2 regions of the Ruthenibacterium intestinale genome follow, and region 1 is predicted to be linked to the other one. Evidence: riboswitches for the same ligand, from Rfam matches in the RefSeq annotation. Region 1 holds a riboswitch; the other holds the start of a gene.
The links. Region 1 has a riboswitch for lysine ahead of WMO24_RS10325 (transporter substrate-binding domain-containing protein). Riboswitches for the same ligand answer to the same signal wherever they lie in the genome.
Positions count from the first base shown of each region.

Region 2: another riboswitch for lysine. It lies ahead of WMO24_RS06205 (Na+/H+ antiporter NhaC family protein); the one in region 1 lies ahead of WMO24_RS10325 (transporter substrate-binding domain-containing protein).

Region 1 covers NZ_JBBMFA010000096.1:47,729-59,908, forward strand. Annotated here, with positions in the region: gene WMO24_RS10305 (ATP-dependent Clp protease ATP-binding subunit) at 1-1,713, shown strand, start outside; tRNA gene WMO24_RS10310 (tRNA-Gly) at 1,769-1,842, shown strand; gene WMO24_RS10315 (sodium-translocating pyrophosphatase) at 2,109-4,205, shown strand; gene WMO24_RS10320 (SOS response-associated peptidase) at 4,343-4,912, shown strand; lysine riboswitch at 5,049-5,219, shown strand; gene WMO24_RS10325 (transporter substrate-binding domain-containing protein) at 5,357-6,268, shown strand; gene WMO24_RS10330 (amino acid ABC transporter permease) at 6,290-7,195, shown strand; gene WMO24_RS10335 (amino acid ABC transporter ATP-binding protein) at 7,192-7,932, shown strand; gene WMO24_RS10340 (glycosyltransferase family 2 protein) at 8,005-9,270, opposite strand; gene WMO24_RS10345 (cation-translocating P-type ATPase) at 9,532-12,081, shown strand; gene WMO24_RS10350 (anaerobic ribonucleoside-triphosphate reductase activating protein) at 12,127-12,180, shown strand, end outside.
Region 2 covers NZ_JBBMFA010000079.1:21,550-33,729, reverse strand. Annotated here, with positions in the region: partial or broken gene pyrB (aspartate carbamoyltransferase) at 1-508, opposite strand, end outside; gene cysK (cysteine synthase A) at 717-1,652, shown strand; gene WMO24_RS06205 (Na+/H+ antiporter NhaC family protein) at 1,713-3,329, opposite strand; lysine riboswitch at 3,479-3,652, opposite strand; gene WMO24_RS06200 (MATE family efflux transporter) at 3,755-5,113, opposite strand; gene WMO24_RS06195 (CCA tRNA nucleotidyltransferase) at 5,187-6,524, opposite strand; gene WMO24_RS06190 (hypothetical protein) at 6,590-7,378, opposite strand; gene WMO24_RS06185 (glycosyltransferase family protein) at 7,498-8,397, opposite strand; gene WMO24_RS06180 (TetR/AcrR family transcriptional regulator C-terminal domain-containing protein) at 8,470-9,042, shown strand; gene WMO24_RS06175 (hypothetical protein) at 9,006-9,923, opposite strand; gene WMO24_RS06170 (LacI family DNA-binding transcriptional regulator) at 10,115-11,092, shown strand; gene yiaK (3-dehydro-L-gulonate 2-dehydrogenase) at 11,112-12,116, shown strand; gene WMO24_RS06160 (HAD family hydrolase) at 12,128-12,180, shown strand, end outside.

The DNA.
Region 1 (12,180 bases):
CTGCGCATTGCCGAGGGCAATGTGCCGGCCCGTTTGAAGGACAAAGAGGTTTATCTGCTGGATATGACCAGCCTTGTGGCAGGCACGCAGTTCCGCGGACAGTTCGAGAGCCGCGTCAAAGGCCTGATCGGAGAAGTAAAAGCAGCCGGCAATGTGATTTTGTTCATCGATGAAATTCACAATATTACAGGTGCGGGAGATTCCGAGGGCGCAATGAATGCGGCCAACATTCTGAAGCCCGCGCTCAGCCGCGGCGAAATTCAGGTCATCGGTGCCACTACGTTCTCGGAGTATCGCAAATACATCGAGAAGGATCAGGCGCTGGAGCGGCGTTTTCAGCCGGTCAAGGTGGAAGAACCGTCCATTGACGACGCGGTTGCTGTCATTGCAGGCGTGAAAGAATACTATGAAAAGCACCATCATGTCAAAGTGCCGGAGGCCATTGTCCGCACGACGGTCGTTCTGTCGGAACGGTACATCACGGACCGTTTCCTGCCCGATAAGGCCATTGACCTTTTGGACGAATCGTGTGCGTGCTGCAGCCTGCGCCATCCGGAAATCACTGAGTGGGTGGAAGAGGAGAAGCACCTGGCCGAACTGAAAAACCAGGAGCAGGAAGCCGAACAGGGCAAGGAGGGACCGGATTACGAGGCCATTGCCCGTTTGAAGTATGAGATTCAACAGCTGGAGCAGGAATTGCCCGCCAAGCGCGAGGCGGTTGAGAAGATCGAAGTGACCATGGAAGATGTGGCCAAGGTCATCGAGCTGTGGACGGGAATTCCTGCCGCGAAAGTGAAAGAGACAGAATACACCAAACTGGTAAACCTGGAAAACGTGCTGAACGAGAAAATCATCGGGCAGGAAGAAGCGGTCCATCTGGTAGCCAGCGCGGTCAAGCGCAGCCGTGCGGATATTTCTGCACGCCGCCGCCCGGCCAGCTTCATTTTCGTAGGCCCCACCGGCGTTGGAAAAACCGAGCTGGTCAAGCAGCTTGCCATGCAGCTGTTTGATACAGTGGACCCGTTGATCCGGCTGGATATGTCGGAGTTTATGGAAAAACATACGGTGTCCCGTCTGATTGGTTCGCCGCCGGGCTATGTGGGATATGACGAGGCCGGCCAGCTTACCGAAAAAGTGCGGCGCAAACCGTACAGCGTGGTCCTGTTTGATGAAATTGAAAAGGCGCATCCCGACGTCATGAACATCCTTCTCCAAATTTTGGACGAAGGCAAGATCAACGATGCACAGGGCCGCACCGTCAATTTCGAAAATACTGTCATCGCCATGACCTCCAATGCGGGTTCTTCCGACAAGGTAGGAGAAACCGGCTTTAACAAAACAGCGGAGGAAATGAGCAAGAACAAGGCCATGAAAGCGCTGGGCGAGTTCCTTCGTCCGGAGTTCTTGAGCCGTGTGGACGAGATTATTGTGTTCAAACCGCTGGGCCAGACGGAGCTGCGCCGCATTGCCGCGCTGATGCTGGAAGAATACCGTGCGCCCTTGGCAGCAAAAGGAATCGGCCTCTCCTGGACAGACGAGGCGCTGGATGCGCTGTGCCAAAAAGCACAGGGTGGAAAGTTCGGCGCGCGGGATCTGCGTCGGGTAATCCGCAAGGAAGTGGAGGACGGCATCGCGGAAAAACTGATTTCCGGCCAGCTGATTGCCAGCGTCAAGGTGGATGCCGAAGAAGAAAAGATTGTTTTGCGCACTTGACAGATTGCTGACAGAACGTTATAATAATAGAGCCGTCTGATTGGCGGCTCATTTTGCAGATGTAGTTTAGTGGTAGAACTCCAGCCTTCCAAGCTGGTCGTGTGGGTTCGATTCCCATCATCTGCTCCATACGAAAGCCCGGGGAATCCCCGGGCTTTTTCTTATGCCTTTGGCGGCGGCCTGCCCGCAACTGTATGATTCAGCGAAGGCGGAGAAATCAAAACCTGTTTTTGAAAGAAAAACAAGATGACTTCTATTTTTGCAAATTACCGAAGAAAAATGCACAATTTTGTGAATTGCGAATGTTTTCGGAGCCGGGCGCATTGTACTATAATAGAATTAGACCCTTTTGTGAGGATCGGCGCAGAAAAAAGCGAAAGAGGAGGAATTCTGTTATGGAGACAATGTACCTGGTAGGCTTGGGCTCAATTGCTGCGCTGGCGTTTGCGGGAATTATGTTTACACGTGTGCGCAGAGAATCGCCCGGATCGGAGGAGATGAAACGTATTTCCGACGCGGTCAGCCGTGGGGCCGGTGCCTACTTGAAACGGCAATACCGCGGCGTGGGAATTTTCTTCGCAGTGGTGTTCGTAATTCTGCTCTGCATGGCATTTGCGGGTCTGTTGAGTTTCTTTACGCCGTTTGCCTTTTTGACGGGCGGCTTTTTCAGCGGCCTTTCCGGTTTTATCGGCATGCGCACGGCGACTATGGCGAACTGCCGCACGGCGAACGCGGCCAGTCAGAGCCTGAACCGTGGCCTTCGGGTAGCTTTTTCAGCGGGAAGCGTTATGGGCTTTACCGTGGTAGGCTTGGGGCTTTTGGACCTTACGTTCTGGTATTTCCTGCTGCATTTTTGGTATACCAACATTCAGCCGGTGGCAACGGAGGCCGAGCTGATTGGCAACATCACAGCCAATATGCTGACCTTCGGCATGGGTGCTTCTTCCATGGCGCTGTTTGCGCGTGTGGGCGGCGGCATTTTTACGAAGGCGGCTGATGTGGGTGCGGACCTGGTCGGCAAAGTGGAAGCGGGAATTCCGGAGGATGATCCCCGCAACCCGGCTGTCATCGCGGATAATGTAGGCGACAATGTGGGCGATGTGGCCGGCATGGGTGCGGACCTGTACGAATCTTATGTCGGCTCGATTGTATCCACCAGTGCGCTGGCGGTAGCGGCCGGTTTTGGAATGCACGGCATTGGCGTGCCCATGCTGTTGGCTGCCATGGGCGTTTTGTGTTCCATTTTCGGGACGTTCTTTGTGAAGACGAAGGAAGGAGCCAGCCAGAGAAATCTTTTGACGGCCCTGCGGACCGGTACATATATCAGCGCCATTTTGATTGCGGTCCTTTCCTTCTTTGCGGTGCGGATCCTTTTGCCGGAAAATATCGGCGTCTATTTTGCGGTTCTCAGCGGCCTGGTGGCGGGTGTCGCCATTGGCGCATTGACGGAATACTACACTTCAGACAGCTACAAGCCCACACAGCGCCTTTCGGCGGCCAGCGAAACGGGCAGCGCTACGGTGATCATCGGCGGTTTGTCATTGGGGATGCTTTCCACCGTAGCACCGGTGGTCATTGTGGGGGTTTCGGTACTGCTGAGCTATTTTGTCAGCGGCGGCGCGCAGGATTTCAACATGGGACTGTATGGGGTAGGCGTGTCTGCAGTGGGCATGCTGAGCACATTGGGAATTACACTGGCCACGGATGCCTACGGCCCGATTGCGGATAATGCGGGCGGCATTGCTGAAATGACGCATATGCCCGCCGAAGTTCGTCAGCGCACAGACGCGCTGGACAGCCTGGGCAACACCACCGCGGCAACCGGCAAAGGCTTTGCCATTGGCTCGGCGGCGATCACGGCGTTGGCGCTGATTGCCAGTTATATCGACAAAGTGCATCAAATCGATCCCAACCTGCAAATGGATCTGAGCATCACAAATCCCACGGTGTTGATTGGTCTGTTTGTGGGCGGTATGCTTCCGTTCCTGTTTGCTGCATTGACCATGGACGCTGTGGGCAAAGCAGCTCAAAGCATTGTGGTGGAAGTACGCCGTCAGTTCCGGGAAATCACCGGCCTGATGGAGGGGAAAGCAGAACCGGATTATGCGTCCTGCGTGGATATGTGCACAAAGAGCGCACAGAAATTGATGATGGCTCCGGCTTTGATCGCGGTGGCGACCCCCATCATTGTGGGCCTGATTCTGGGAGTGACCGGTGTGGCGGGCCTTTTGGCGGGAACCACCGTCACGGGTTTTGTCCTGGCGGTTATGATGGCGAATGCAGGCGGCGCGTGGGATAATGCCAAAAAGTATATTGAGAGCGGTGCCCATGGCGGCAAGGGAAGCGATTGCCACAAGGCGGCTGTGGTAGGTGATACAGTCGGAGACCCGTTCAAAGATACCAGCGGACCGTCCATCAACATTCTGATCAAGCTGACCAGCATGGTTTCCATTGTTTTTGCGGGGCTGATCGTAGCGGTTCATCTGTTGTGATGAAAATGCGCCTTGAACGTTCAAGGCGCATTTTTTATACATAGTGCAGTGCTTTTTTGTGGTATAATAGATACAGCATTTGGGGCAAAAGAAATCGTTGGGCGCATCCAAACAGCCTTGCGCGGGGAGAAGAAGTTATGTGCAGCAGATATCAGTTTCTACCGGGTTCATCGAATCTTTTGCAGACGATTGCGGCCCGGGCAGGCGGCTGGAGCGGAGGAGAGGTAAGTCCGGGGACTGATGCGCCGGTTTTGGTGGCGGAAGGTGCGAAAATTCGCGTTTGTCTGCAGAATTGGGGAATTCCGGTTATAAACGGGAAGCGTGCAATCAACGCACGCGCAGAAACGGTTTGCGAGCGCCCGCTTTTCCAAGCGAGCATTTTACACCACCGCTGTGTGGTGCCCACAACCGGATTTTATGAATGGGATGGACAGAAGCATCGCTACTTGTTTCGCCTTGCGCAGCAGCCGGCAGTCTACCTTGCCGGTCTTTACACCGAAGAGGGGCAGATACGTCACTTTGCTGTTTTGACAACGGCGCCCAATGCCTCGGTACGGGACATCCATGACCGCATGCCGCTTGTTTTGACGCAGGAACAGGTTCGTCCCTGGTTGATGGATACAGATTTTGCATTGCGTTTCTTGCAGAAAGTGCCGCCTTTGCTGGAGCATACATGCGAGGATGGTCAACTTTCCTTTTGGCTTTGATTTTGGAAAAATATACAAATATGTATGTGGATTGTAACAAATCTTTTTCCGGACGGATGTTGTTTTTTCGGCTGAATGTATAAAGATTCTGTTTTTGGTTGACAACAATCCGGGTGCATGCTATGATACAAAAAAATCAAATGGTTGAGGCGCGGAGGATGAAGAGTACCGCAGCCAACGGTTGGCAAAAACCGTTGCGGGAAAGGCATCAGCCGCCGAAATGAGTTGGCTTTTTGCCGGGCTTTCTCGTTGGACCGTTGTAATAAGATGCAACGGACTGTCACATCTGTGAAGCGCTTCCATTGGTTAGAATAAGGGTATTTGTATTGCTTTTTTTCGACCATGTGGTATCTTTTCACGGATGCCACATGGTTTTTTGTTTATCCGGCGCTGGGATAAAGAGAAAAAGTGTATTTCAAATGATCAAAGAGGAGAGGGATTTTTATGAATCGTAATATGAGAACCATTGTGGCCGGTTTGCTGGCGGCTGCTATGACCGTCGGCCTGACTGCGTGCGGCAGTTCTTCTTCGTCCAGTTCCGCGGCTGCTTCCCAGCCGGAGCAGAGCACTTCCGCTTCTGCCGCGGGTACGAGCGGCCTCGAGGATGGTGTGCTGACCGTTGCAATGGAGTGTGCTTATGCGCCGTATAACTGGACGCAGCCGGATGATTCCAACGGTGCGGTTCCCATCAAAGGCGCCAGTGATTATGCGAACGGCTACGATGTTATTATGGCAAAAAAGATTGCGGAAGAATTGGGCGTGGAATTGGAGATCGTCCGCTCTGACTGGGATTCTCTGGTTCCGGCTGTTCAGTCCAGCACAGTGGATGCGGTCATTGCCGGTCAGTCCATGACACCGGAGCGCAGCGAGCAGGTTGATTTCGCAGGCCCGTACTTCTATGCGACGATTGTTTGCCTGACCAAAGCGGATAGTCCTTATGCGCAGGCTCAGGGATTGGCGGACCTGGCTGGTGCCACCGGAACGGCGCAGATTGCAACCATTTGGTACGATACCTGCCTGCCGCAGATTGAAGGCGCGGAAATCAAAACCGCTGCGGAATCTGCTCCGGCCATGCTGATGGCGCTGGAAACCGGCACGGTGGACTTTGTTTGCACCGATATGCCCACCGCTCAGGGTGCGCTGCAGGCTTATCCCGACATGGTCCTGCTGGACTTTAACGACAGCGACGACAACTTTGTCGTGGATGAGGGCGATATCAACATCGGTATCTCCATGCGCAAAGGAAACACAGAACTGAAGAAAGCCATTGACGGTGTGCTGGCTGGCATGACGGCAGATGACTTCAATGATCTGATGGCACAGGCCATTTCGGTTCAGCCCATTTCCGAAGGCTGATCCTGAGGGGAAGGAACAAGTATGGAAAGAATGGTTCAGCTGGGCAATGATATTGTAAAGCTGTGGAGCACTTACGGCGGCTCCTATCTCAGAGGAATGCTCGATACGCTGCTTCTGGCATTGGTGGCAACGGCCATCGGCTGCCTGATCGGACTTTGCTGCGGTATTTTGAATACGATTCCCTGTGAGCAGGAAGACCCTCTGCTCAAACGCTTCTTCTTGAAGCTGATTCGCGCAGTGGTTCGCATTTATGTGGAAGTTTTCCGCGGTACGCCAATGATTTTGCAAGCGGTGTTTTGCTATTACGGCCTTCCGTATCTGACCGATGGAGCCATGCAGTTCAACAGTGTATGGGCAGCGTCCATTTTGGTCGTTTCGATCAATACCGGCGCTTACATGGCAGAGTCTGTCCGCGGCGGAATCATCTCGGTGAACCCCGGCCAGACCGAAGGCGCCAAAGCCATCGGTATGAACCATTTCCAGACGATGACCAGCGTGATCCTGCCGCAGGCTCTGCGCAACATCATGCCGCAGATCGGCAATAACTTCATTATCAACATCAAAGATACCTCGGTCATGTTCATTATTTCCTTCACAGAGTTTTTCGCGGTTCATCGCGGTGTGACGGGAGCAACGTATCTGTACTTTCCGTCGGCCGTCATTGAGATGCTCGGATATCTTACCATGACGCTGACGGCTTCGGTTCTGCTTCGTGCGCTGGAGAAAATGATGGATGGCCCGGAGAACTTTGATCTGGCTGTGGCCGATCCGCTGGTACCGGGCGAAGGCATGCACCGGTATAAAAAGAACCCGAAAGAACCCAACAGCGATTATCGCATTCAGGAACAACAGGCCGAAGTCAGCGACGTGCTGGCAGGCAAGCGATCGGGCGGTCGCCGTTCCCGTAAAGGAGGACATTCCAAATGAGTCAACCGATCATTGAAGTGAAGCACGTGTCGAAAAATTTCGGTACGCATCAGGTGCTGAAAGACGTGGATTTCAATGTCAACGAAGGGGATGTCACCTGTGTGATCGGCGCATCCGGTTCCGGAAAATCCACTTTGCTGCGTTGCATCAACCTTTTGGAACGGCCCTCAAGCGGTGAAATTTTGTTTCATGGCCGCCCCATTACGGCCCGCGGCAGCAATCCGTGTGAATACCGTTCCAAAGTGGGAATGGTCTTTCAGAGCTTTAACCTTTTCAGCAATATGACGGTTTTGGAAAACTGCATGGCTGGAACGGTAAAGGTGTTAAAAAAGTCCAGGGAAGAGGCGCGGCAGACGGCGGTGTCCTTTTTGGAAAAAGTGGGCATGGAGCAGTACATCCATGCCAAGCCGCACCAGCTTTCCGGCGGACAGAAACAGCGTGTGGCCATTGCGCGTGCACTGGCCATGCAGCCGGAGGTACTTCTGTTTGACGAACCGACCAGCGCACTGGATCCGCAGATGGTGGGAGAAGTGCTGAATGTCATGCGGCAGCTGGCACGGGAAGGGCTGACGATGATTGTGGTTACCCATGAAATGGCATTTGCCCGGGATGTTTCCAGCCATGTGGTGTATATGGCGGACGGTGTGATCTGCGAAGAGGGTACTCCGAAAGACATTTTTGAAAACCCGCGCAATGAAAAAACAAAAGAATTTCTGGCGCGGTTCAGCCGTGGCTGAAAAAACAGCCGGAGCGGGTTGCTCCGGCTGTTTTAAAAAAAGAGAGCCGACTTTGTCGGCTCTCTTTTTGAATCAATGACTTTTTGCGATATCGTCCATTGTTTTTACGCTGGTGTGCGCAATGGGGCGCCAGACATTTTCCTGCTTGACGAAACTCAAAAGTGTCAAAACCATATGGCTCAGCGCGAACATCCAGAAAGCGGCGATGCCCCAGCCCATTCCGTGCAGGTTTTCTTTTTTGAGTAGAACGGTAACGGTGGCGGCGGCGGCCGTGCCAAGGCAGCTCAGCAGCATGCCACCCAGGGTGAGGATCAAAGCGGCAACAACACCGTTGAAGAAGATGCTTCCGATCACAAAGCCTTTGCCCATCAGCAAAAGGATGGTGCCCACCAGACCCAGCACTGCTCCGGCCAGCTGGACGAAGGGGGTCAAAAACGTCAAATACATATCCAGGCAAACGATGCTGCGGCGCAAAATCATTTCCCGGAACAGCGTGCTGCCGTAGGTTTGAAGCCCCTGCAGGCTGCCGGTGGTCCAGCGGCGGCGCTGACGCCAGCTCTGTACGAATGTCAGCGGTTGTTCGTCGTAAATCACAGCATCGGGAACAAAATCCACACGACCGCCGGCAATGGCGCATTGCGCGCTGAACTCATAGTCTTCAGTCATGGTGCAGGTGTGCCATCCGCCCAGTTTTCGCAGCAAGTCGGTGGTGACGGCAAATCCGCTTCCGTTGACCAGAGAGGAAAGCCCCAGTGTGGCGCGGGAACCGTTATAAAAGCGGTTCAGCATCCAGTAGCAGATGGAATAGCATCCCGAAATAGCGCTTTGTTCGGGGTTTTTGGAATCGCGGAATCCCTGAGCTGCCTGTGCGCCGTTGCAAAGCGCGTCATTCATACGCTGCAGGAAATTCTGATCTACCAGATTATCCGCATCAAATACGCACATGGCATCGAAGTTTTCGCGAAGAAGAACGTCATCAACAATCTGGGTCAAAACTTCTCCCTTGCTGCGGATGGTTCCCTGCGCAAGGAAAATGCGCGCTCCGTGCTGCCGGGCAATGGCCTCGGTTTCGTCTGTGCAGTTGTTGGGAGCTACGATTACTTCAAACAGGTCCGCAGGGTAGTTCTGCGCATACAGGCTGTCCACCAGATTTCCAATTACAAGTGCTTCATTGCGCGCGGCAATGACACAGGCAAACTTTTTTTGAGGGGCGGCCGCCGGAATTGCTTTTGTGCGCCGGAACAGGCCCACCAGTGCGATTGCGCCAAAGTACAGAGCATAAATTCCCAGAAGAATGCTGCAAATCATAACAATACGGGTAAAAACAAGAAATGTCATAGAAGACAAGCTCCTTTCCGGACAGCCCGTTCAGCTGTCGTTTTCATTTATGCTGAAACACCGCGATAAGGCGCCCTATCGTTGTGTTTATTTGCTTGTACCTATAATACGAAATACCCGGTCGCTTGTCTTCATCTTTTTCGAAAAAAATCCTTAAAGTTTTGGTAAAGGGAAAACAGGAATAGCCCCTGGCTCCGTCACATACCTTTTATAGAAGAAAAAGAGGCAGGCAGGTCTGCCAAAAAAGGGGAGAAGTAAGGTATGCGGCAGACAGAGCGAGGTTTGACGGATGCAGAGGCAGCCGTTCGTCTGGGGCAGGTGGGGGAGAATCGTCTGACCGGAAGGCAGGGGCCGGGAATCGCTTCCATGTTTTTCTCACAGTTTAAAGATGTAATGATCCTGATTTTAGCGGCGGCGACGCTGATTTCGCTGCTGATGGGGCAGGGAAGCGAAGCCGTCACGATTATTATCATTGTATTGATGAATGCGCTGATGGGCTTTTTTCAGGAGTATCGAACAGAAAAAACGCTGGAAGCGCTCAAGGAGCTCAGTGCTCCCACAGCTCGTGTGCGCCGCGGCGGAATGGAGAAAACGATCAGCGCCCGCACAGTGGTGCCGGGAGATCTCCTGCTTCTGGAAGCCGGCGATAAGATTGCAGCGGACGGCGTTTTGAAAAGTGGGACACGTTTGTCCTGTAATGAGTCGATGCTGACCGGAGAGAGTCTGCCGGTGGAGAAAAAAGACGGCGACAAATTGTTCATGGGGTGCATTGTGACCGAAGGCCGGGGTGAGGTGCAGGTAACATCCACCGGCATGGCAACGGAAATGGGGAAAATTGCGGGATTGATGCAGGAAGCAGCCGAAGATCCAACGCCGCTGCAGCGAAAACTGAAGCAATTGGGCGGATTTGTGGCCACGGCCTGTGTACTGATCTGCCTGGCTGTAGCTTTTCTGGGGTTCCTGCAGGGCAACGGCTTTTTGGAGATGCTGCTCACCGGAGTTTCACTGGCTGTGGCGGCCATTCCGGAAGGCTTGCCGGCCATCGTTACCATTACACTGGCGTTGAGTGTAGGCCGCATTTTGCGCCGGGGGGCGGTGATTCGAAAACTGCATGCAGTAGAATCTTTGGGATGTGCGGGCGTGATTTGCACGGACAAAACCGGAACCGTCACGCAAAATCGAATGACGGTACAGCGCATCTGGACTCCCGGGCACAACTGCGATGTTTCAGGAACCGGGTACAGCGCAAAAGGTTCCATTACTGAAGGCGGACGCGCAGTGGACCTGTCTGCGATTGAGACGTTGCTGGAGACGGGTGTCTTGTGTTCCAGTGCGCACATTGAGCTGCAGGGAAAAGAGTACCGCGTGGAGGGGGATCCCACCGAGACGGCTGTTCTGGTAGCGGCAGCCAAAGCGGGTGTAACGCGTGCAAAGCTGATGCGCACCCGCACGATCGTTTCCGAGGCGCCCTTTGATTCCAAACGAAAATGCATGAGCGTGACAGTGCGGGATCGGGCGGGGGAGACTCTTTGTTGTAAAGGCGCACCGGACGTTCTTTTGGAAAAATGCACGACGATCCTCACAGCACAGGGAGTTCGGAAACTTGGGCAGAGAGAACGCAGAGAAGTTGAAAACGCCATGGCACTTATGGCAAAAAGCGCGCTGCGGGTTTTAGGCTTTGCCGTCAGCCGTACGCCGGAGAAGGGCGAGAGGGAACTGTGTTTTCTTGGATTGGCGGGGATGCAGGACCCTCCTCGTCCCGAGGTGAAGCAGGCTGTAAGAAAGTGCCGAAGCGCAGGGATCAAGCCGGTTATGATTACCGGGGATTATCGGGATACAGCATTGGCAATTGCGCGACAGACCGGGATCGCCGGGCCGGGAGACGGCGTCCTGACGGGAGCGGAACTGGATGCCATGTCCGATGAGCAGTTGAGTCGGGTGTGCATGCGCACGGCCGTATACGCCCGTGTGTCACCGGCGCATAAACTGCGCATTGTGCGGGCATACAAAACGGTGGGGCAGATCACGGCCATGACCGGAGACGGTGTAAACGATGCGCCTGCAGTGAAAGAAGCGGATATCGGGGTGGCCATGGGGGCTACCGGAACCGATGTAACAAAGGAAGCCTCCAGCGTGATTATTTTGGACGATAATTTTGCGACCATTGTGGCAGCAGTGGAGGAGGGCCGGGTCATTTACCAAAACATTCGGCGCTTCATTCGCTTTTTGCTGACTTCCAATTTGGGAGAAGTTTTGGGGATGCTGTTTGGAATGCTTCTGCGGTTGCCTGTCATGTTGCTGCCCATTCAGATCCTGCTTGTAAATCTGTTTACAGATGGGCTTCCGGCCATTGCACTGGGCATGGAACCGCCGGCTAAAGATATTATGGACCGCCCGCCGCGCCCGAAAGAAGAAGGCTTGTTTGCGCACGGCCTGGCGCGCACCATTCTCGTTCGCGGCACCATGCTGGGGCTGGCCTCCTGCGGGGCGTACTGGGCCGTTTTGTATCGCGGAGGAGATATTACTCTGGCGCGAAGCGCCTGTTTTATGACCATTGTGTTTTCTCAGATGTTGCACATTTTTGAGTGCCGGGGCGAGGGCCTGCACTTCGGCGGCAACCCTGCTTTACTGGGGGCGGCAAGCCTTTCGCTGCTCTGTACAGCAATAAGCGTTTATCTGCCGCTGTTTCAGGGATTCTTCGGCACAGCGCCGGTGTTGGGAAAAGATCTTCTCATCGTGTTTGCGGCGGTGCTGGCGGGACCGGTAATCATGGAGATGGCGCGCCGCGTTCGTCATTTGTTGCGTCGTTGACAGCGCCTTCTGCGCGTCGTATAGTGAAACAAAGGATGTGGAACAATGGAACTGATTGGTTTGCAGAAATTGACATTGCTGGATGATCCCGGGCATGTG
Region 2 (12,180 bases), on a different contig from region 1:
CGCGGACCAGGCTGTGCACCGTGCGGCCGAACTTCAAGTCACCGCACAGGCACAGGGTCAGCCCGTTCAGGCGGCCCTTGTGGCGGTGAATGGTCAAAAGGTCCGTCAGCGTCTGGGTGGGATGCTGGTGGCCGCCGTCGCCGGCGTTGATGATGGGGCATTTGGCAAACAGCGCGCCCACGCCCGCAGCGCCCTCTTTGGGATGGCGCATGGCGATCACATCGGCGTAATTGCCCACGATGCGCACCGTGTCCGCCACGGACTCGCCCTTTGTGGCGGAAGAGGAGCTGGCGGAAGAAAAGCCCAGCACGCTGCCCCCAAGCTCCAGCATTGCGGCTTCAAAGCTCAGGCGGGTACGTGTACTGGGCTCAAAAAACAGAGTGGCCAGTTTCTTTCCCGCGCATTTGTGGGCATAGGCCTGAGGATGGTCGATGATGTCGTCGGCCAGTGCCAGCAGGCGGTCAATTTCCTCCACGGTCAAATCCAGCGGGCTGATCACATGTTTCATGATGAAGACCTCCTAAATTTATCGTAACTTTTCCCGTTCAATACTATAGCAGTTTTGCACGGCCGGCGCAAGGCACTCGGGGCAAAAAAACAGCGGCCGAACAGGCCCGGTTTCAATTTCCTGTTGACAAAGCGCCGGTGTTTTTTTATAATCACCATAAACAATACTATTTTAGTGTAAATAAAAGAATTGAGAAAGGAACGATCGTATGTCTCGTATTTATACAAGTGCGGACCAGCTGGTGGGCCGCACGCCCCTGTTGGAACTGAAGCGCCTGGCACACAGCGAACAGCTGAACGCCCGGCTGCTGGTAAAGCTGGAGCTGTTCAACCCCGGCGGTTCGGTGAAGGACCGCATCGCCAAAGCCATGCTGGACGACGCCGAGGCACGCGGCCTTTTGAAGCCGGATTCGGTGATCATCGAGCCCACGTCCGGCAACACGGGCATCGGTCTGGCGGCCATGGGCGCGGCCCGCGGCCTGCGGGTGATTCTGGTCATGCCCGAGACCATGTCGCTGGAGCGCCGCCGCCTGATGCAGGCCTACGGCGCCGAGCTGGTGCTGACCGAGGGCGCCAAAGGCATGAAGGGCGCCATTGCCAAAGCGCAGGAGCTGGCGCAGCAGATTCCGGGGGCGTTTATGCCGGGTCAGTTCACCAACGAGGCCAACCCCACGGCGCACTGGCAGACCACCGGCCCGGAGATCTGGCAGGACACCGACGGTCAGGTGGACCTGTTTGTGGCCGGTGTGGGCACGGGCGGCACCATCACCGGCGTGGGCGGCTATCTGAAACAGCAGAACCCCGGGGTGAAGGTGGTGGCTGTGGAGCCGGCCGATTCGCAGGTGCTGGGGGGCAAAGACCCCGGCCCGCACAAGATTCAAGGCATCGGCGCGGGGTTTGTGCCTGCGGTGCTGAACACCGGCGTGTACGACGAAGTGATGCCGGTGCGCAGTGAGGACGCCTTTGCGGCCAGCCGTCTGCTGGGCCGCACGGAAGGGGTGCTGGCAGGCATCTCCTCGGGCGCGGCGCTGTGGGCGGCCATGGAGCTGGCCCGCCGGCCGGAGAACCGGGGCAAAACCATTGTGGCGCTGTTGCCGGACACCGGCGAGCGCTATCTCTCCACGGGCCTGTTCAGCGAAGAATAAAAAAAGAAGCCGGTCAAACCGCAGGGTTTGACCGGCTTTTTGCTTTTGGGATGCGCGGGGTCAGACGGATGTCTTTTCCCGGGTGAGAACTTTGGCCGCTGCCAAAAAGCCCAGCAGCAGCACCAGGCCCACCGGCAGGGCGATCCAGGCGGAGCGGACGAAGCCCGCCACCAGGTATGTGACAAAGCTGATGACCGCCACGCTGACGGCATAGGGCAGCTGCGTGGACACGTGGTTCACGTGGTCGCACTGGGCGCCCGCCGAAGCCATGATGGTGGTGTCGGAAATGGGCGAGCAGTGGTCGCCGCACACGGCGCCGGCCATGCAGGCGGAGATGGAGATGATCATCAGTTCCGGGTCGGAATTTTCAAACACATGCACCACAATGGGAATCAGGATGCCGAAGGTGCCCCAGGATGTGCCGGTGGCAAAGGCCAGCAGGCAGCCCACCACAAAGATGATGGCAGGCAGCAGGCTCATCAGGCCCTCCGCGGAGCTCTTGACCAGCTCGGCCACGAACACGTCCGCGCCCAGGCTGTCGGTCATGGCTTTCAAAGCCCAGGCAAAGGTCAGGATCAGGATGGCCGGGACCATGGCCTTGAAGCCTTCGGGAATGCAGTCCATGCACTGTTTGAAGGTGAGGATGCGCCGCACCAGATACAGGATGACGGTGATCACCAGGCCGAAGAAGCTGCCCAGCGCCAGACCCACGGATGCGTCGGAACCGGAGAAGGCGGTGACAAAGTCCACGCCGCTGAAGAAGCCGCCGCTGTAAATCATGCCCAGGACGCAGCACACGATCAGAGAGAGAATGGGGATCAGAAGATCCATCACGGTGCCGGGCGCGTTGGACACGTCGTCCGAAGAGCCGGCGTACGGGTTTTTGCCGCTGAACAGATCGCCGTCGAGGGCGTTGCGCTCAAATTTGGCCATGGGACCGTAATCGATGTTGGCCAGGGAGATGACGATCAGCATGGTGATGGTCAGCAGCGCGTAAAAGTTGTAGGGGATGGCGCGGATGAAAATGGACAGGCCGTCCTCGCCTTCCACAAAGCCGGTGACCGCCGCGGCCCAGGAAGAAATGGGGGCGATGATGCACACCGGGGCGGCCGTGGAGTCGATGATATAGGCCAGCTTTGCCCGGGAGATGTTGTGCCGGTCGGTGACGGGGCGCATCACGCTGCCCACCGTCAGGCAGTTGAAATAGTCGTCGATAAAGATCAGCACGCCCAGGGCCACGGTGGCCAGCTGCGCGCCGGCCCGGGTCTTGATGTGTTTGGAAGCCCACTGGCCGAAGGCCGCCGAGCCGCCTGCCTTGTTCATCAGGGCCACCATGGCGCCCAGGATGACCAGGAACACCAGAATGCCCACGTTGTAGCTGTCAGACAGAACAGCGATGATGCCGCCGGAGAGCACGTGGTTCATGGTGCCTTCAAAGGAGAACCCGGAGTACAGCACCGCGCCCACCACAATGCCGATGAACAGAGAGGAATACACCTCTTTGGTGATGAGGGCCAGGCCGATGGCCACCACCGGAGGCAGCAGGGACCAGAAGGTCGCGTACAGGCCGGGAACGTCCTGCGCCGCCGCATCCTCGGCAAAGGCCGGCACGGCGAACAGGAAGGCGAAGGCCAGAACAGCCACCGCCGCTGTGAGAAGTTGTTTTTTGCGGAGCATAGTGAGAGAAACCCCTTTCCAAAATAACGCGGGCCATGCGGTCCGCTTTCTTTTTATGCGGACCTGCGTCCGTACAAAACAAAAGCCGTGCCCGTGCGGCCACAAGGGCGGACACGGTTCACGGCGTATGGTGCAGCATGTGCAGAATAAGCGGTGATAGCGCTCCACAATTCCCTTTGTGGCAGTCCGCCGCATCTTTTGCTGCGAACCAAGGAACAGACCGTCGGGCCTGTCTGAACCTTTCGGCGGCGCTCCCTTTCCCGCGGCGGTCACCCGGACCGTTCTGCCGCGTTACTCATGAGAACCGCGCCTCTATCGTACCAAATCTGGAATTTTCCTGTCTGTGACAACACAGACAACCGCATTATAGCATTGTTTTGCGAAAAAGCAAATGCTTTTTGAAGTTTTTGCCCCAAAAGACAGCTTCAGGCTGTTTTCGGCTCTTGGGGAAGGAATTTTCCCCGCTTGTAATAGACCAGAAAACAGATGCTGGTCAGCGTCCAGCTGATGGGGTAACTGGCGGTCACCGTGAAGATGTCCCGGTGCAGGGGCACCACGAAGAAGATCCAGATCACCCGCAGCAGGCACACGCCGCAGCCCGTCATCACCATGGGCACCAGCGACTGGCCGCATCCGCGGATGGCGCCGGACAAAATTTCGATGCACACATAGGTCACATAGAAAGTGGACATGTGCAGCACCAGCTCCGAGCCGATGGCCAGCACCGCCTGGTCCTGAGTGAACAGGCGCAGAAGAGAGCCGGAGAAGGTCACCACCAGCGCGCTCATGGCCAGCGCGGTGCCTGCGCACATGGCCATGCACACCCGCACGCTTTTGCGCACCCGGTCGTACCGGCCCGCGCCGAAGTTCTGCCCCGCGAAGGTGGTGATGGCGATGCCGTAAGCGCCGCTGATCATCCAGAAAAAGCCGTCTACCTTGGAAAAGGAGGTCCAGGCGGCCACCGTATCCGTGCCGAAGGAGTTGATGCAGCTTTGCACGATCACGTTGGAGATGGAGTACATGTTGGACTGCAGCGCCGCGGGAATGCCCACCGCCAGCACCGCTTTCAGGGCCGATGCGCAAAAGCGGATGCGGGTCGGGTCCATGTGATAAATGCGGCTGGTGCGGGTCAGCACCAGAAAGATCAGCCCGGCGCTGACCCACTGGCTGAGCACGGTGGCCAGCGCCGCGCCCAGCACGCCCAGGCCCAGGAAGGCCACAAAGACCACGTCCAGCACGATGTTGGTCAGGCAGGCGGCCAGCAGGAAATAAAGCGGGCGTTTGGTGTCGCCCACGGCCCGCAGAATGCCCGCGCCCACATTGTAGAAAAAGGAGGGGATGGAGCCGAAGAAATACACGCTCAGATACGTCACCGCGTAGTCCATCACGTCCTCGGGGGTTCCCATGGCGGTCAGGGCGGGGCGCGCCACCAGCACGCCCACGGCGGTGAAGGCAAGGCCGCCCCACAAAGCCAGCGCGGCCGAGGCGTGCACTGTTTTCTGCACGGTCTGCGCGTCCGAGGCGCCCACGCTTTGGGCAATGACCACCGTGGTGCCCGCAGCCACGCCCACAAACAGGTTGACCACAATGTTCACCAGGTTGCCCGTGGCGCCGCCCACCGCGGCCAGCGCGGCTTTGCCCACGCACTGGCCCACAATGACCGCGTCAAAGGTGTTGTAAAGCTGTTGAAAAAAGGTTCCCAGCAAAATGGGGAAAAAGAAGATCAGAAGCTGTTTCCAGATGACACCGCTGGTGATGCGGTTCTGGGTGGCGCTGGCCGTCATGGCACATTCCCTCCTTGTATTTTTTCACCGATGCGCCACCCAGTATAGCACAGCGGGGCGGAAAGTCAATCACTCAAAGCAGGTGTGCCAGATAGGCGGCGCGCTGCAGCAAAGCGTCCCGTTCGTTGGGCACTTCGCCGTCGATCACGCTGTCCAGCAGCGCGTTCAGCACACGGCCCACCTCCGGGCCGGGAACAGCGCCCGCTTCGATCACGTCCCGGCCGTTCACCGCCAGCATGTCCAGCCGGTAGCACGCGCCCGCCGCCAGCTGTGCGCGGGCGGTTTCCACAAACGCGTCCAGCTGGGCCAGGCGCTGTTTGACCCAGGGGGTGCAGGCGTGGGCGGTCAGGTCCGCCCGGCGCAGGGCGGCCAGCTGCATCAGTCCCGTTTCGTCCAGGCGCCGCAGCCAGCGCCGCACGCCCTGCGGGGTGGCAGGCAGGGCCATATCGTGCATGCGCACCAGCTGCGACACCCGGGCAATGCGGCTTTTCGGGGCGTGAAGCCGGGTCAGAATCTTCTGCACCAGCTGTGCGCCCCGCTCGTTGTGCCCGTAAAAATGACCGGCGCCTTCCGCGTCCAGCGACAGGCAGCCCGGTTTTCCCACATCGTGAAGGAAGGCGGCCCAGCGCACGTTGGGGTCTGCGGGGGCAAAGGCCACGGCGGCCGCCATGTGCCCGTAGACGTCCCGGTCGTGGTGGATGCTGTGCTGTTCCAGCCCGATGCAGGGGGCCAGCTCCGGAATGACCGGGACCAGAATGTCCCCGCAGCCGGCCAGCACCCGCCCGGCGGCGGGACCGCACAAAAGTCTTGTCAGCTCCCCGTACAGCCGCTCGGCGGAGATCCGGGTCAGAAGCGAACGGCAGGCGGTCATGGCGGCCAGGGTTTCGTCCTCAATGGAAAAGTCCAGCTGGGCGGCAAGGCGCAGCCCCCGCAGAATGCGCAGCGCATCTTCGGAAAAGCGGGTTTTGGCGTCGCCCACACAGCGGATCTGCTGGCCGCGCAGATCGGCGCGGCCGCCGAAGGGGTCCCGCAGGCCCCGGCGGGGATGGCAGGCCATGGCGTTCACCGTAAAGTCGCGCCGGGCCAGGTCTTCTTCCAACCGGTCCACAAAGTGCACCTGGCTGGGATGGCGCCGGTCCCGGTAATCCTTCTCAGTCCGGTAGGTGGTGATCTCGTACACACCGCCGCCGGCGGCCACGCCCACGGTGCCGTGCTTTACGCCGGTCAGCACCAGAGGCCGGCCGGCAAAAATCCGGCGCAGGTCCTCGGGGCGGGCGTTGGTGCACAGGTCCCAGTCGGCGGGCGTGCGGCCCAGAAGGCGGTCGCGCACGCAGCCGCCCACGGCCCAGGCTTCAAACCCGGCCTGTTCCAGTTCGTTCAGAAGCGTCAGCACTTCCCGCGGCCATTTCATCGCACGACCTCCTTTCGCGGGACAAAAAACGCCTTGGCCGGACAAGTCCGGCCAAAGCGGTCCGATCAGTTTTCGGCCTGCAGTTCTTTCTGCAGCGCGCGGGCCTGCGCCAGAATGACCACGTCGCCTTTCAGGCCGGTCACTTCCTTCAGCACGCCCCGGGCCTCGGCCCGTTTGCCGGCCGCCGCGTAGATGCGGGCCAGCAGCAGGCGGCAGACCGCTTTGTGAAGCGTGTTGGAACGCGAGCTCAGCTCTTCCCGCACAAGCGTCACGTCCACGGGTTTTCCGTCCGCCAGGTCCAGCTGGATCTGGTTGGTCTGATAGGTGCGGTCATAGTTGGGGCTGATTTTGTGGTGCTCCCGTTTGGCCACGTCCAGCAGTTCGGCCATCTGTGCCTGGGCGGCGCGGGCGCCTTCCACATCGCCCGCCATCATTTTATAAATGCAGGTGTTGCCCGCAATCAGAAGCTGGGTGTCCACCCGTCCCTTTTTCTCGGGGATGGGCAGAGAAGAGATCAGAGAGAGGGCTTTTTCCGAGTCGCCCGCATAGGCGTAGGCGTTGGCCAGGTGCGCCTGCAAAGTGCGGCGGCACCGGTCCGACAATTTCTGCTGGCACACCGGCTCGTACTGTTTGATAAAGCGGCGCGCTTCCAGCTCGTTGTAAAAAACCGCCAGCAGCCGCAGGTAGATCTCCTGCGCTGTCATCATGGCATGCACGCGGGACGCCACCAGGACCACCGCCCCGGGCACCAGTGCGCACAGCACAAACGGGGAGAGGCCGAACTTCCACAGCAGCACCAGCCCGCACAGAACCGCGGTCACCACCGCGCTCCCAATTCCTCTTTTCCACAGCACGCGGCTGGCTCCAAAAACCGAAACAAACAATGAACAAACGCCCCTTCCTGATCGCAATCCGTCTGCCAACAGTATAACAGACTTTGCGAACAAAGCAAAGGGGCGTTTGAAAAACAGAATCAAAGGCTGGCCAGCAGCCGGCACACCGTCTCGGCGGCACAGGGGTCCGCCCAGGTGCTTTGTGCCTGGCGCATGGCACGGGCGCGGCCGGTGTTCTGGCACAAAAGGCGGGCGGCCCGGGCTGCTGCGCCGGGGGTGCGGGCAGACAGAGCCATTCCGCATTCCGCGAACAGGGCGGCGCCGGGTGCGTCGCCGGTCAGCACCAGAGGGGTGCGCCGTGCGGCCGCCCGGGCCAGAAGCAGAGGATGCGCGCTGCCCACCAGCACATTGCAGCTGTCCAGCCACAGTTCCAGAGGCTGCTGTGCGCCGCGCACCAGGACCCGCGGCTGCCGGGCGTAGCGGCGGGCCAGCCGCGCCGAAAGCTCTTCATCGGAACACACTGCGGCGACCCAGGGGTGAAAGTCCGGCAGGTCCAGCAGCGCGTCGATCTGCTCGCCCCGGGCATTGGGCGCCAGCACCAGCCATCCGCCCCGGGGAACGCCCAGCGCGCGGCGGGCGTCGATGCGGTCGAGCCCCGGCCCGCCGTACACCGGAACGCCGGTGGCGTGCAGCGCCCGGGCGGGAATGCCCGACCGCAGCGCGTCCTGGATCAGAGACGGGTGTGCAAGGGCGTAGGCATCGCACCCGGCCCAGCCCGGCGACCACTGGTAATCGGCTGCAAGCCCCAGCGTGGGAACGGCCAGCTGCCCGGTGCGGCGCAGAGCCCGCAGCATGCGCACCGCCCGGGGATGGACCGCAGTCACCGCGTCCCACCGGCCGGCGGCGATCTCCCGCGCCAGGGCGCGCGGCTGCGTCTGGGGCAAGATCCGGCCGGTATCTCCCCGGGCGCGAAGCCGGGCGCAAAGAGCCTCGGCCGCGCCCAGCCCTGCCGCCGAAGAGCCGATGATCAGAATCCGCATGGGGGCCTCCTCGTTGCAAAATGTTGAAAAAACAGATATACTGTTGAGAAATTACTGAAATGAGGTGGAACCGTGCCGTCATCCCAGCAGACCAAGCAGCTGTTTGCCGACAGCATGAAACAATTGATGATGAAAAAGCCGCTGGAGGAAATTTCAGTAGGGGACATCGCGCTGCAAAGCGGGATGAGCCGCAACAGCTTTTATTATCACTTTCAGGACAAATACGACCTGGTGACCTGGATCTTCCGCACCGAGAGCGCCGCCTATCTGGCCCAGGCGCCCAACCGGGACAACTGGCAGGAAATTCTGCGCGGCCTGTGCCGGTACTTCCGGGAGAACCGCGCCTTTTACTGCAACGCCATGTCTTACAACGGGCAGAACTCCCTGCGGGAATATCTGTTCGACACCTTCAGCGGCGTGGTGCAGCAGCATTTGCTGGACGGCAACCCCTGCGCTCTGGAACCGCAGGACGCGGCTTTTGCAGGCGAGTTTTTCGCGGCCACCATCGTGGGCCTGCTGGAGCGCTGGTGCGCCCGGGGCATGCGGGAGGATGCGGCCCGCTACGAGGACTGCCTGACCCGCATTTTATCCGGCGAGATGCTGAACACTTATCTGCGCAGCGTTTCGCCGGAGTCGGACCAGTGAACCGACGCCCCTGCGGAAATGTACTTTTCCAGGGCGCGGCTGTCCGACTGCCAATCCATCAGAAATACGGGGGCGTCCGGCGCTTTGCGCTGGGCGCTCACTGCTTTTTGAAGGGCTTTTTCCCCGGCGCGCTCTCCGCCGGCCCACAGAATGCACAGCCGGGTCCATTGGGCCAGGCCGCGCACGGCCTCTGTGTCCAGTTTTGCCCCGTCGGGCAGGCGGTAAAACATTCCGTAAAACAATTTTTCGCTGCGCAGCCACTGGGCGGCACGGGCGCAGCTGTCCGGCCCGGCGCCCTCGGGCACCGTCAGCAGGGGCACGGCATTTTCCGCAGCGCGCAGCGCCCGGACCAGTTCGGGCGTGAGAGCATCGGGAAAAATGCGCAGAAAGAACAGGCTTTCCCGGCAGTCAAAGGAGACGTGCCGCAGCAGCGCCTGCGCGGCTGCGGCCCCGGCGCAGTCGGCACAGAACAGCCGGGTGCCGGTTTTCCGGGCCCGCAGCACGGCCTGGTGGTATTCGGCGGCCTGCGAAGGGCCGTCCAGCCGGACGCACTCCAGCCAGACAGGCGCGTTTTGGCGGCGCAGTTCCACCACGCCCGCGGCCAGCGCTTCCAGCCCCAGGTTGACGGCCAGTGTGCAAAGCTGGTTTTCACCGACTTCCTCCAGAAGCTGCTGCACCAGCGGACAGTAGGCGCTGTCCGCTTTTTCCAGCAGGCGCTGCGCCGTGGAAAAGAACAGTTTCTGGCCCGGGCTGCGCGCTAAAAGCGCCCCCATGTCCACATAACTTCGCAGCTGGCGGAACCCGTCCCGCTTTATATCCTTTACGGCCCGATGGGCCAGCGTCATGGCCCAGGCGCGCATGCCGTCGTGCTCGGTCGTCATAAGGCGATCCCCCCGTTTCATCGTTTCTTTCATTGTACGCGCACGCTGGTGAAAAAGACAGGGACACATCGGTTTTTTTGTTCAAAACGTGGGAACAAAACCGATTCCGTTGACAGGAAAAAGGCTTTTCGATATAGTGGGGATGAAAGTTCTTTCATGAATGTTTCATATTGTTTGGGCGGGGGTTTTCTATGAATATTTACGACATTGCACGGGAGGCCGGGGTCTCCATCACCACGGTGTCCCGGGTACTCAACGGAAAGGACAACGTCAGCCCCGCCACCCGCCAGAAGGTGGAGGCGGTGCTGGCGCTGCACAGCTACGTGCCCAGCGCCATTGCCCGGGGGCTGGTGGCCAAAAGCATGAAGACCGTGGCGGTGCTCACGGTGGACGTTCGGGTGCCCCATTACGCCCGCACCGCCTACGCCATTGAGCACGAGTGCAGCCGGCGGGGCTACAACGTGCTCATGTGCAACACCGGCGAGGCAAAAGAGGCCGGCATGCACTATCTGGAAGCAGTGATTGAAAAACAGGTGGACGGGGTGATCCTGGTGGGATCGGCCCACAGCGCCCTGAACACCGAAAGCCGCCTGAAAAAGCTGCTGGTGCGCACCCCCACGGTGGTGGCCAACGGCCGGCTGAAGCTGCCCAACTCCTATTCGGTGCTGGTGGACGACCACCTGGGCGTGGGCCTGGCCGTGGATCATCTGGTGCAGAAGGGCCACCAGGACATTGTGTACGTGCGGGACATGGACACCGAAAGCGCCCGCCGCAAATACGACGGCTATCTGGCGGCCATGAGCCGCCACGGCCTGACGCCGCGCATGCTGGACACCCAGCCCACCCTGGCCGGCGGCATTGAGGCGGCCCAGGCCTTTTTGAAGCTGAAGAAGGCCACGGCGCTGGTCTGCGGGGAAGATCTGACCGCTGTGGGCGTTTTGAAAGGCCTTCTGCGGGCCGGGGTCCGGGTGCCCGAAGACGCGGCTGTCACCGGGTACAACAATTCCGAGTACGCGCACATCTGCGAGCCGGAATTGACCAGCGTGGACAACAAGCCCGAGATGGTGGGCCTGATGAGCGTGCAGCTGCTGGAGAGCCTGATCGGCGGCCGGGCGGACCCGGCCAGCGTGGTGGTCCAGCCGCAGCTGGCCCTGGGCCAGAGCACCTGAACAGAGAGGAGAGACGATCATGCGCATTCCGGCAAAGACCATGGAGACCGTGATGGAACAGATCCTGCTGCAGCATGGCACGGAGGCGGAAAACGCCGCCCTGACCGCCCGCATCTTCACCCAGTCCAGCGTGGACGGGGTGTACAGCCACGGCGTGAACCGTTTTTCGCGGCTGATCGGCGCCGTGGACCGGGGCGTTGTGGACCCGAAGGTGCGCCCGGTGTGCACGGTGCGCACCGGCTGCATGGAGCGGTGGGACGGCCGGCGGGGCCTGGGCACCGTCAACGCGCACCTGGCCATGGAGCGCGCCTGCGCCCTGGCCAAAGAGCAGGGCATGGGGCTGGTGGCCCTGGAAAACACCAACCACTGGATGCGGGGCGGCACGTACGGCTGGCAGGCGGCCGACCGGGGCTGCATCGGCATTTGCTGGACCAACACCATGCCCAACATGCCCGCCTGGGGAAGTGTGGAAGCTTCGGCGGGCAACAATCCGCTGGTGATCGCAGTGCCCCACAGCGGCGCAGAACATGTGGTTTTTGACTGCGCCATGAGCCAGTTTGCCTACGGCCGGCTGGAGCAGGCCCGCCGCCGGGGCGAACAGCTGCCTGTGCCGGGCGGCTGGGATGCACAGGGCCGGCTGACCACAGACCCCGGCGCCGTGGAACAGACCCGCCGGCTGCTGCCCATGGGATACTGGAAGGGCAGCGGGCTGGCCGTTATGCTGGACTTGATGGCGGCCATGCTCTCGGGCGGGCGCACCACCGGGGAGATCGGCCGGGCAGGCCCCGAGGAGACGGACCTGTGCCAGATCTTTCTGGCCATGGACCCCGCAGCGCTGGGCGGCGACACGGACCGGGTGGTGGAGCAGGTGGTGCACTTTGTGTGCGGCGCCGCCCCTCAGGACCCGGCCAGTCCGCCCCGGGTGCCCGGCCAGCGGGAGAGAGCCGTTCGGGAGGAAAACCGGCGGCTGGGCGTTCCGGTGGACCCGGACGTCTGGGACGAGATTCTGCGCCTGCAGCGCTGAGGAGGACGCACATGGTCAAGGGTGTTTTGTTCGATATGGACGGCTTGATGTTCGACACCGAGCG